Regions from separate parts of the Lysinibacillus parviboronicapiens genome, predicted to be linked through region 3. Evidence: predicted binding sites of a transcription regulator. Region 3 holds the regulator's gene; each other region holds the start of a gene.
What was found. The regulator LexA, encoded in region 3, represses DNA repair genes until DNA is damaged. The targets are predictions, from matches to a motif close to CGAACATATGTTCG.

Region 1 (4,295 bases), 1.1 Mb from region 3:
ACAATGTTGAATAGTTTGAAATATCTCTAACATCGCAAATGGTTAAACAATTTTTCTTTAAGTATTCGTTGGCTTTTCCTAATTGAACTTCAGGTATATCTTCTAATTCCAGCATAAGCGTTTCCATGATAAAGTCAGTAATAGCAAGAGTATCGGATAGGCCATCTATAAAGATAAGTGCGATAGACTGTTTCGCTGTTTTGCCTATAGTAATTTCGCGGACAATAATGTCATCGCTATTGCCAAGTGTTGTCATTATGGCTTGAATATTATCCGAAAGAGAAGTAAATAGTGGCAGCTTTGTTGTATTTGGTCGGGAGGTGTCGTTATTCTCAAAATTAGGCATTTTTATTCCTCCTCCATCATTAAACATTGACTAGTAAGAGGATGTGCAAATTTATTAACAGATAAACAACTTTGGAAATTAAAGCATCAATAAGATAGAAAAAAGTGTTTCCCTTCAATTTTTGAAAGGAAACACTTTTTTATTTTATATATGCGTACTTTAACTCATCCATTGCTGGATCGATATCTACCTGTAAGTTGTGATCATTAAAGAACCATAAATCTTTGTCTTCGATGTAGTAGGTGATACCCTCTATTACCGATTGTACACCTATCTCTATTGGTTCCTCACGTGTCATACCGAGGGAAAAGCCTTCATGGAATGGACTTGATCCTCCATATCTTGCGTAAAAACGAATTGTATCGCCGGTTTCAACTTCCATCTCACGTTTAAACCATTGCAGCGCATTGTCTGTTAATGTGATATTCATGTTGTACCCCTTTCTTCGTTACAGCCATTTCACCTTTGGTTCAGTACCATTTTTAATACGAGAAATATTTGCACGGTGACGATAAACAATAAAGCTAAATAAAAACGCTACTAAAATACTTAACGCAACATCTCCCATAACAAAATAATAGACGATTGCATAAATAAGTGCTACTAAAGCGGCAATCATTGAAGTTAGGCTCACAATCTTCGTTAACTTTAACGCTAAAAAGAACGTGATAAATAGTAAGATAAATAATGGCCAAGTATACCCAAGCAATACGCCTGCAGAGGTTGCAACCGCTTTTCCTCCACGGAAACTGGCAAAGACAGGGAACATATGCCCTAAAACTGCTACAATACCAAGAATCAATGAGTGAATTGATACTTCAGAAAACACAGGTAGTGTCACTAATAATACAGCTGCTGTTCCTTTTAAAACATCCATTATCGTTACGACTAAACCAGCTTTTTTTCCTAAAATGCGGAAGGTATTTGTAGCCCCTAAGTTACCGCTACCATGCTCGCGGATATCTGTTTTATAAAAAATTTTACCAATCCATAACCCCGAAGGTATAGAGCCGATTAGATAGGCACATAAAATAATAAGTCCATTTAGCATAGGTGGACTCCTTTCATCCTTAATATATCACTTGGTACTAATAGTATGTAATAAGTATTTTACACTTTTTCTCACTATTCTACAATGTCATGAAGGAGATTTCATCACGAGCCTTGAATTCAATAACAAAAGGAAAATATTTCTTGATGATCGTAAGTTGTATATCATCGGCTTGAGGTATAATAAGATAAGTTATTTTGTCACAATCTATATAAATTAACTTTTGTTCTTTTTAAAATATAGGTAAAATGGCAATTTTGTCAATCACACATTCCTTTGGTAGAATAGAAGTCTATCTTTAATTTCCAAGCGAGGCTTAAATATAAAAAATAAATTTATTTGTGCCTGTTACTAGCTATTGACAGGAAATGCTATTATTATTAGGAAGAGAACGTAATCAGAACATGCGTTTGTTTTTTGGAGGGGAATCTTTTGGCGAATAAACAGTCACCTAGCGTCTATAATGATGACGCCATTCAAGTATTAGAAGGATTAGAAGCGGTACGAAAACGACCCGGCATGTATATCGGTTCTACAGACGGCCGAGGACTTCATCACCTAGTTTATGAAATCGTGGATAATGCGGTGGATGAAGCACTCGCTGGCTTTGGTTCTCATATCATTGTCACAATTCACAAAGATCAAAGCTTAAGTGTTCGAGATTTTGGACGTGGAATGCCAACAGGTATGCATAAAATGGGGAAACCTACTCCAGAAATAATTTTCACCGTGCTTCATGCAGGTGGTAAGTTTGGACAAGGCGGCTATAAAACGAGTGGTGGTTTACATGGTGTAGGTTCATCTGTTGTAAATGCCTTGTCAACTTTTTTAGAAGTAACGATTCATCGAGATGGCAAAAAATATCAACAACGTTTTGAAAACGGTGGCCATCCCGTGACAACGCTTGTAGAAATTGGTCAAACAAAACAAACAGGCACAAACGTACATTTCCTACCAGATGACACAATTTTCTCAGTCACAAAATTCAACTATGATACACTTGCAGAACGTTTACGTGAGTCTGCGTTTTTATTAAAAGGCTTAAAAATTGAATTAATCGATGAACGCGAGGAAGGTAAAAGTGATGTTTTCTACTATGAGAACGGCATTGAAGCTTTCGTTGCGTATTTGAATGAGGAAAAAGATGTACTCCATCCCGTGAAGTATGTAGAAGGTATCCAAGATGATATTGAAGTAGAGTTTGCCTTCCAATACAATGACGGCTATTCAGAAACGATCTTGTCGTTCGTGAACAACGTCCGTACACGTGATGGCGGAACACATGAAACCGGTGCTAAAGCTGCATTGACACGCGTTTTTAACGAATATGCACGAAAAATAGGCTTACTTAAAGATAAGGATAAAAACCTTGAAGGAACCGATATTCGTGAAGGATTAGCGGCGATTGTCTCCGTTCGTATTCCTGAACATTTACTGCAATTTGAAGGGCAAACAAAAGGCAAGCTTGGTACAAGTGAAGCTCGTTCAGCCGTTGATTCTGTAGTTTCTGAGCAGATTTTATATGTTCTTGAAGAAAATGCAGAGCTCTCTGCTTCTCTGGTCCGTAAAGCCATTCGTGCTCAGCAAGTGCGTGAAGCGGCGCGTAAAGCACGAGAAGATGCGCGTAACGGCAAGAAAAATAAAAAAGCTAGTACCATTCTGTCAGGTAAGCTAACGCCAGCTCAGTCTCGAAATGCTGCTAAAAACGAATTGTATCTAGTCGAAGGTGATTCAGCTGGCGGTTCGGCTAAACAAGGTCGAGATCGTACGTTCCAAGCGATTTTACCATTACGAGGTAAAGTCATTAACACGGAAAAGGCCAAGCTCCAAGACATTATGAAAAATGAAGAAATTTCAACAATCATTCATGCGATTGGCGCTGGTGTTGGCACAGATTTCTCCGTTGAGGATTCAGCCTACGATAAAGTGGTAATTATGACCGATGCCGATACAGATGGTGCGCATATTCAAGTATTGCTATTAACGTTCTTCTATCGTTATATGCGACCACTAATCGAAGCAGGGAAAGTTTTCATCGCACTGCCACCTCTTTATAAAGTATCCAAGGGTACAGGTAAAAAAGAGGTGATTGCATATGCATGGACTGAAAATGACTTGCAAAATGCCATCAAAAAAGTAGGGAAAGGCTATATTCTTCAACGGTACAAAGGACTTGGAGAGATGAATGCCGACCAACTGTGGGATACAACAATGAACCCAGAAACACGTACATTAATTCGTGTGACGATCGAAGATGGAGCACGGGCTGAGCGACGTGTGACAACATTAATGGGCGACAAGGTAGAACCACGTCGTAAATGGATCGAAGCAAATGTAAACTTCGGTATGGAGGATGATTCGAATATATTAGACAATGAATTCATCCAACAAGAGGAGGACCAAGCATGAGTAGTACGGAAAAGTTTCAAGATTTACCATTAGAAGAAGTAATGGGTGACCGCTTTGGTCGCTATAGTAAATATATTATTCAAGACCGCGCGTTGCCTGATGCACGTGACGGTCTAAAACCTGTACAAAGACGTATTCTGTTCGCCATGTATACAGAAGGGAATACACATGAGAAACCATTCCGTAAGTCGGCTAAAACAGTCGGTAACGTTATCGGTAACTACCACCCACATGGTGATAGCTCCGTCTATGAAGCAATGGTTCGAATGAGTCAGGATTGGAAAGCGCGTCATATGTTGATTGAAATGCACGGTAATAACGGTTCGGTCGATGGAGATCCACCTGCAGCGATGCGTTATACAGAAGCAAGACTTTCTGCCATTGCGGCCGAGATGCTACGGGATATTGGCAAAAAAACTGTAGAATTTGTGCCAAACTTCGATGACCAGGATATGGAGCCTACTGTGTTACCTGCACGCTTTCCAAATT
Region 2 (4,295 bases), 2.0 Mb from region 3:
CGATGATTTTCTGCCTGTTGTGCTTCTTTCGATAAATATTTGATTTTCCCTAGCTTCGTCACACCATCAACGAGCATAGCCACTTCTTCACCAAATTCACGGACCAAATCATCTCGCGTAACTTCTGTATCTTCGACAACATCGTGTAAAAAACCAGCTGCTACTGTTTCAGGATCCATTTGTAATTCTGCTAAAATACCGGCCACTTGCACTGGGTGAATAATATACGGTTCACCAGAGCTACGGAATTGCTCAATATGTGCATCTCGTGCCAATTCATATGCTTTTTTCACGAATGCGACATTTTCGTCATTCATGTAGGATTTGACTAAATCAAAAACGTCTACAGGAGTCAAAATTTGCTCTTTCGCCATAATATGTCCACCTTGCCCGTCAAATTTTTCAGATTAGATATAAATTTAATTGTATAAAAAATAGAGGTCGATTGTAAAGGGACTGTGTCATTTAGTTTAGTTAATCTCGTGAACAGCTTACAACATTGTAATATTTATCCATTAATATAACCAAAAAGACCCTCCGTTTCGCTAAGCTTCACAGAGAGTCTTAAAAAAAGATGATTATTTTGCTTTATTATAGGCTACAGCAATTTTCGAACCGATTACTGCATTGTTTTTCACTAATGCAATGTTCGCATCAAGGCTCTTACCTTCTGTCAGTTCTTTCACTTTACCAAGTAAGAATGGTGTTACGTTTTTACCTTGAATACCATTTTCCTCAGCTTCATGTAGCGCTTTTTCAATGATATTAGTGATGAATTCGTGCTCTAGTGCTTCAGCTTCTGGTATCGGATTTGCAATAACCGCTCCGCCTCGTAATCCTAATTGCCATTTTGCACGAAGCATCGCTGCAACTTCTTCAGGTGTATCGGCTTTGAAGTTTACATCAAAACCACTTTGTCGTGTATAGAATGCTGGAAGTTCATCCGTACCATATCCAACTACTGGTACACCTTTTGTTTCAAGATATTCAAGCGTTAAGCCAATATCTAAAATGGACTTCGCACCGGCACAAATTACCGCTACATTTGTTTGTGATAATTCTTCTAAGTCTGCTGAAACGTCCATCGTTGTTTCTGCCCCACGGTGTACACCGCCAATACCACCTGTAACAAAGATTTCAATGCCTGCAAGCTCTGCACAAATCATCGTTGCGGCAACCGTTGTCGCGCCTAATTTTTTAGTTGCTAATAAATAGGCTAAGTCACGGCGTGAAGCTTTTGCCACACCTTGTGCATTGCCAAACATTTCAAGTTCTTCTTCTGATAATCCAATTTTAATTTTACCATCAATTAATGCAATAGTAGCTGGTACTGCACCGTTGTCGCGAATAATTTGTTCCACTTCACGCGCTGTTTGTACGTTTTGTGGATATGGCATACCATGCGAAATTATTGTTGATTCTAAAGCAATAATTGGTAGACCTTTCTCTTGACCCTCTTTTACTTCTTCTGATAATACGATGAATTCTTTCATGATGTTATTCCTCCATTTCATTTTTCAACGATTCTTCTGATAATTCAGGTCTTACTGTGTACGGAGACGCCAATGTTTTTTTGGCGTTTGTTAAGCCCGCATCTATACATGTTGTAAAGGGTTGTCCCCGTAACCAACTATGAATAACCGCACTAACAAAGGCATCTCCAGCGCCAGTAACATCTTCAATTTTTTCTATCGCTTTAGCCATAAAATGACTTGCTGTAATTGTAGTTGATGCTGCATAAACGCCTTTTCCGCCTGCTGTAATAATCACATGTTCAGCTCCTAGTAGCAGAAGCTTCTGTAACGCTTTTTCATAATGTGCCGCATTGTCAATCGTATGACCGACAATCGTTTCTGCCTCGTCTGTGTTACAAATAAACCATGTGACTCCTTGCAAAGTATCCGGAAGTCGGTTCATTTTTGGTGAAGATACTGGCACAATTACTAGTGGAATTTCACGAGCAATCGCTACTTGTTGAATGTAGGCAACTGTTTCTTTCGGACAGTTTAAGTCCAGTATAAAGCAGCCCGCATTCATTAGCATTGCCTCGTATTGCTTTAACAAACTTGGCAACAATAAGTCATAGACTTCCATATTGGCAACGGCTAAAGCAAGTTCGCCCTGTTCGTCCATAATGGCGGTATACGAACCCGTGGCAGCATCAGGTAGCTGTTCAACATAGCGTAAATTCATAAATGGTTCTGAAGCTTCCTGAATCACCAGCCAGTCGGCATCCTTTCCTGCTGTTGTCAGTAATGTAACCTCATGGTTTAGACGGCCTAAGTTTTCAGCAATATTTCGACCCACACCACCTACACTAAATGAAGAGCTGGCAGGATTTGATGTTCCGAGCTGCACAGTTCCTTTGACATGAAATTTACGGTCGAGATTAGCGCCACCAATACAAATAATTTCATTTTCCTCAGGTAAAATATAGGCACGACCTACAATTTTGCCTTGCTTTGTTAAGCTCGACACTAAATTTGCAAGCACTGGTCGAGACAAGTTCATTTTATCTGCCATCTCTTGCTGAGACATAAACGGATTTTGGCGTATTAATGCAAGTACCGCCTGTTCTCTTTCGTTCATAGCATCACCTTTTATTATATTTGTTTATATTATAAACTTTTGTTTGGATTAAGTCAAAAGATTTCCGAAAATATAGTGATTCATCGAAAAAAACAGCCACAATGCTCGTTTTCGAGATTAAGGCTGTTTTAGTATGAGCTGATTTCATTCGGAAAAAAATTTGCTAACTCTATAATCACGGATATAACTTGCAGTGTTCAACACCATAACTTCATTATTAAAGAGTTACTGTATTTGGTTGTTGCTTCTTAACTATTATTACAAATAGGCTCGCTAACACACAGAAAACGCCAGCTAAGAAAAATGCCCATGTGTAAGAATCGAAATATTTATAGATGAGACCGCCACCGTATGCAGCCATCGCCGCACCAGCCTGATGAGATGCAAAAATCCAGCCGTAAATTATTCCACTTTTAGCAGTACCAAAAATTTGCCTTGAAATACTGATTGTTGGTGGCACAGTTGCAATCCAATCTAATCCATAAAAAACTGTAAAAATAACGAGCAAGGTAAATGAACCTTGGACTAATGCATACGGTAATATAACGAGGGAAGCTCCTCTTAATAGATAATACCAAAATAGTAACCAACGATTATCAAAACGATCAGACAGCCACCCAGATAATGTAGTCCCAACAAGATTAAAGATTCCCATAAATGAAAGAAACGAAGCAGCTGTCACTAAAGGAACTCCGAAACTAATACAGTAGGAAACAAAATGAGTACCAATTAAACCACTAGTTGAAAGCCCGCAAATAAAGAAGCTACCGGCCAATAACCAAAATTCTTTCACTTTCACAGCGTGAAAAAGACCCTTGAACGCAATAATAATCGGATTATTCTTTGGCTCTACATCGTTAACGTCTAATTCTTTATCACGCCCATAAGGAAGAATGCCAACATCCTTTGGTTTGTTTTTCATAAATAATAATATAATGATAAACATGACGGAACTTAGAACCATGATTAACCCAATCGCCCATCGCCATGAGTAATTATCTATAATCATCGCCAATATAGGTAGTAGAATTAATTGACCTGTTGCTGTACTTGCAGTTAATATACCTACGGCAAGACCTCTTCTTTTTTCAAACCAATTGTTTGCTACATAAGGACTCAAGACCGTTAAAAAAAGACTTGCACCGAGACCGATAATAAAGCCCCAAATGATGGTTAACTGCCAAGCCTGATTCATGATAAGAGTTAGCGCAATACCTAATATTAATGTCGCCATCGCTGCTAACATCATTTTCTTTAAGCCAATTACTTCAAGTAATGCCGCCATAAACGGACCTGATATCCCATATAAAAAAAGACTGATTGCAAAAGCCATGGCAATCATTGAGCGATCCCAACCAAATTCATTTTCGAATGGGCCTATAAATACGCCTGATGATGACAATGTGATGCCCGCTACAATAATTGAGAAAAATGTAATAACAAGGACAAACCAACTATAATGTATACGCTTCATAACACCACCTACATTTCTCCATAGTATAAAATTAACTTGCTGTCCTAGCTTCATTTCGTACTGTAAAAATACCCTCCTTCTAGCTAACATCGATACATGTATATACATGTATGTGTGTAAAAAAATAAAGAAAATCCATTTCTTTAAAATATATGTATCTACATATATAATGATAGTAATAGCGTTTTCAACTGTCAAGAAGCTAATTTCACTTTTATTAATTATTTCAATT
Region 3 (4,295 bases):
GGAAACGTTGCCTGCTGAGCTGAAGCTAGTGACATTTAGTGTAGAAGTCGCCGCTTTAGATTTTACTGCACTTGACAGCTTTTTGAAGGAAATAGAAAAACTAGAGCGTGTCATGAAAACAGATACGATTAGCTTTAGCTTACCAGGGGAACAAGATCAGCTTGATGAAGATGCAGATTTAACCCTACAGGCAACCGTTCAAGTGACAACGTTCTATTATGAAGGACAACAATGATACATAGGCGCACATACTTCAAATGTATGGGCGCCTATTCGTTTAGGAGGTCATAAAAATGGAAATGGCTTATACAGTGACAGTTTTCCTCTTTGGGCTCGTACTTGGCTCGTTTTTTAATGTAGTGGGGCTACGTGTTCCACTGAAAGAGTCGATTGTCAGCCCACCTTCACACTGTACGAATTGCAAGAGACAACTAACTGCACTGGATTTAGTGCCAGTGTTGTCATATGTCTGTTTAGGTGGCAAATGTCGTAGCTGTGGGCAAAAAATCTCATGGATTTATCCGTTAATGGAGCTTATCACCGCACTTTTATTTGCATTTGCGTATTGGCGATTAGGTTTTAGCGTAGAATTTGTAGTGGCGATGTTATTGATATCATTATTAGTGATACTCGTTGTTTCTGACTTGGCGTATATGCTTATACCTGATAAAGTACTGATATTCTTTTTACCATTGTTGTTAGTTGGGCGTGTCATGTCACCACTGACACCATGGTGGGATAGTCTAGTGGGCGCAGTAGTTGGTTTTGGCATATTATATCTGATTGCAGTGCTGTCACGTGGCGGCATGGGTGGTGGTGATATTAAATTATTCTTTTTACTTGGCCTTGTACTTGGCACGTTGAATACACTACTTACACTATTTGTAGCCGCAAGCATTGGGATGGTAGTGGGCATCGTGGTGCTACGACTGCGTCAGCAAGGCAGAAAAACACCTATACCGTTTGGTCCGTCGATAGCACTTGCAGCGATTCTTGTATATTTCTTTGGGGACGCCATGATTAATTGGTATGTAGGATTATGGTAGACTTTAAACCTTTTAGATAGGGGAGGCGATTGTGTGAAACCTATTATTGGGATAACAGCATTTGCAGAGGATGATTTATCGTCAAGATTAAATGTAGCATATTGTAAAAGTATTATCGAAGCGGGTGGCATTCCATTTATTATCCCTCTTGGGGTAGAGAATGATGTGGCGCAAATTTTATCATTGACTGATGGTTTATTACTTTCTGGTGGTTATGACGTGCATCCATTTCACTTTGGCGCAGAACCGACGCCAGGATTAGGGCAGATTCAACCAGAAAGGGATACGCTAGAACTCGCTTTGATTCAGGCAGCTTTAATAAGACAAATGCCGATTTTTGGGATTTGTCGTGGTATCCAACTATTAAATATTGCTCTTGGTGGCACGCTTTATCAGGATATTGATAGTGAATATCACAGTAGTAAGCTGTTAAAGCATAGACAGCAAGCAGCTCGGGGTGTTGCTACACACTATGTCAACGTTGTTCCTGATAATTTATTAAACACGATTGTGGAAGAAGATAAGATTGCTGTGAATTCAATGCATCATCAAGCTATTAATGTGCTAGCGGAAAAATTAAATGTCGTAGCAAAGTCGAGCGATGGTATCGTAGAAGCGGTGGTCCATGACTCATTGGCATTTTGTCTCGCAGTCCAGTGGCATCCTGAAGAACAAGCAATTGTAGGTGATGAAGTGGCGAAGAAGCTGTTTACAGCTTTTATCAAAGCGAGTTTAAAATACAAAAGAGAAGCATAGTTGCATGCTTCTCTTTTTTGATGGAGCAATATTGTGAGTCCATTAATGCACGCGGCGGTATAAGCCAACAACTTGTCCTAAAATCGTCACTTGGTCAACAATGATTGGCTCCATTGTCGCATTTTCTGGTTGAAGTCGGAAATGTGTTTTTTCCTTGAAGAAACGTTTAACTGTCGCTTCATCCTCTTCTGTCATGGCAACGACAATATCACCATTATCGGCAGTAGCCTTTTGTTTAACGATGACTAAATCTCCGTCAAAAATGCCTGCTTCAATCATCGATTCACCCATGATTTCTAACATAAATAGCTGATCTTCGCTTGTGCCATAAGTATCTGGTAAAGGGAAATATTCATCGATATTTTCGATTGCTGTAATTGGTGATCCAGCTGTTACTTTTCCTACAAGTGGTACATGAATGACGCTTTGTTTTTGAATGGAATCCTCGGGCTCTAAAATTTCAATGGCACGTGGTTTTGTTGGATCTCGACGGATGAAGCCTTTTTGCTCTAAACGAGCTAAATGGCCATGAACTGTTGAGCTAGAAGCTAGCCCAACCGCTTCACCGATTTCTCGTACTGATGGTGGATAACCTTTTGCGCGCACTTCTTCCTTGATAAATGCTAATATGTCCTCTTGTCTTTTAGAAACTTTTTTCATGATTGCTCACCTCTTTTTATCTTTTGTTCTTCTTACTAGATAGTATAGCAGAATGCGAACACTTATGCAAACATAGGTTCGAAAAGTGTTTGACAAAAACGTTTGTTCGTTTTAAAATCAGAACATACATTCCGAACAAACATTCTAAAAAGGGGTTATAATTCATGAACTGGATAAAGAAAAATACACATATTTCAATTTTAATCGGCGCTTGTTTACTATTTGCGGGGTACCTTTTTGTAACTGACCCTGGGGATATTACATATACAGAAATTCATATAGAACATGGCGATAGCTTATGGTCGTTAGCAGAACAATACCGTGGTAAAATGGAAACAGATGACTGGATAAAGATTGTGAAAGTGGAAAATGAATTGAAAAACGTCAATATTGTTGCAGGAAAATCATTGGTCATACCATTAGTGGGGGAAAACGCCAGGCCCACAAATTCAATTGAAATTGCGAGAAGTGGAAAATGATGAATAATCACCAATCGGCTGTCGTCTATTGCCGTGTAAGTACAGAAAAAGAGACGCAAAGTTCGTCACTTGAGCGACAAGAAGAAGAATTAGTGCACTATGCTCAACAGCAAGGCTATGAAGTAAAGTGTGTTTTTATGGATAAACATAGCGGCTATGATGTCGAGCGTGAGGGACTGCTAGAAATGCTAGATTTCATAAAAGAACAAGAGATTCAAGCATTATTTGTGCAGGATGAAACACGTTTAGGACGTGGTAATGCTCGAATGGCAGTGCTACATTTATTGCAAAAAACTGAAACAGATGTTTTTTCTATGCGTGATGCCGGACCAGTACAGCTGAATGAAATGGACACGATGCTGCTCGAAATTTTAGCGATTGTCGAGGAGTACCAACGTAAAATTCATAATGCGAAAATTCGTAGGGGAATGCGTCGTGCGGTAGAAAACGGCTATCGTCCTGAAAAAAATCTGTCCAATCGTGGGAATCCAGCTGGTCAGGAACGCAAAGAAGTGCCTATAGAAGAAATTGTGCGACTTCGTCATCGCGGTCTCACTTTTGAGGAAATTGCGATGTCACTTAGAGGGCTCGGTTTTGAAGTGAGTAAGGCAACTGTACATCGACGATATCAAGAACATCAAAAAAGATTAGCGGGCAAATAATTTGCGCCCCTAATCTTTTTTTGTCGTTTTACGATGGTTTTACGTCCACTCTTGCGCTAAAACAGCGTAATAATATTCATCCCACCACTCATCTCCGTGCGGTATACACTTTTTGAAATAACCTTCTTTTCTCATGCCGATTTTTTCCATCACTTTGTATGAGGCTATATTTTGTGGTTGGCAAGTGGCTATAATTCTATGTAACTGCATGTCCTTAAAGCCATAATTCAATAGAGCTTGTGCTGCTTCTGAGGCGTAGCCTTTATTATAATAGTCAGGGTTAAACACCCAACCAATTTCATACGTATGTTCTCCAAAATATTGATGAAAAACCATATGCCCTATCAGGATATTTTCTTCTACTAAAATTACTGGGAAATTTTTAGCTTCCTCCATGTTCTCACTGACAAAGTTTTTTGCATCTTTCTCACTGAAAACACCTTCAGGAATATATTTCATCACATTCATATCGGAAGTGTACGCATAGACAGCTTGCCAATCATCAGGCTCAAATTCCCGTATTACTAATCTTGGTGATTTTATAAACATTTTTTTACCTCCCATTTATTCATTTCATCACAACCATAAGTTTTAGTCATGATTGCATTATTTACATTTTATTGGTAAACAATGAAGAAGTACAGAATATTGTTATCATTACTTGTAAATTTCAAACTGTATAGATAAAATTA

Region 1: the regulator LexA is predicted to act here: its motif matches at 1,797-1,810, upstream of parE (DNA topoisomerase IV subunit B).
Region 2: the regulator LexA is predicted to act here: its motif matches at 2,622-2,635, upstream of C9J31_RS16370 (carbohydrate kinase).

The regions. Positions count from the first base shown of each region.
Region 1 is NZ_CP073713.1:2,471,243-2,475,537, forward strand. It holds gene C9J31_RS11795 (spore germination protein) at 1-346, opposite strand, end outside; gene C9J31_RS11800 (HesB/YadR/YfhF family protein) at 486-776, opposite strand; gene plsY (glycerol-3-phosphate 1-O-acyltransferase PlsY) at 795-1,397, opposite strand; gene parE (DNA topoisomerase IV subunit B) at 1,830-3,806, shown strand; gene parC (DNA topoisomerase IV subunit A) at 3,803-4,295, shown strand, end outside.
Region 2 is NZ_CP073713.1:3,381,903-3,386,197, forward strand. It holds gene C9J31_RS16360 (RelA/SpoT family protein) at 1-374, opposite strand, end outside; gene C9J31_RS16365 (pseudouridine-5'-phosphate glycosidase) at 579-1,493, opposite strand; gene C9J31_RS16370 (carbohydrate kinase) at 1,498-2,589, opposite strand; gene C9J31_RS16375 (MFS transporter) at 2,807-4,063, opposite strand.
Region 3 is NZ_CP073713.1:1,367,769-1,372,063, forward strand. It holds gene C9J31_RS06385 (hypothetical protein) at 1-235, shown strand, start outside; gene C9J31_RS06390 (prepilin peptidase) at 294-1,046, shown strand; gene C9J31_RS06395 (gamma-glutamyl-gamma-aminobutyrate hydrolase family protein) at 1,080-1,802, shown strand; gene lexA (transcriptional repressor LexA) at 1,845-2,462, opposite strand; gene yneA (cell division suppressor protein YneA) at 2,627-2,941, shown strand; gene C9J31_RS06410 (YneB family resolvase-like protein) at 2,938-3,603, shown strand; gene C9J31_RS06415 (GNAT family N-acetyltransferase) at 3,643-4,152, opposite strand.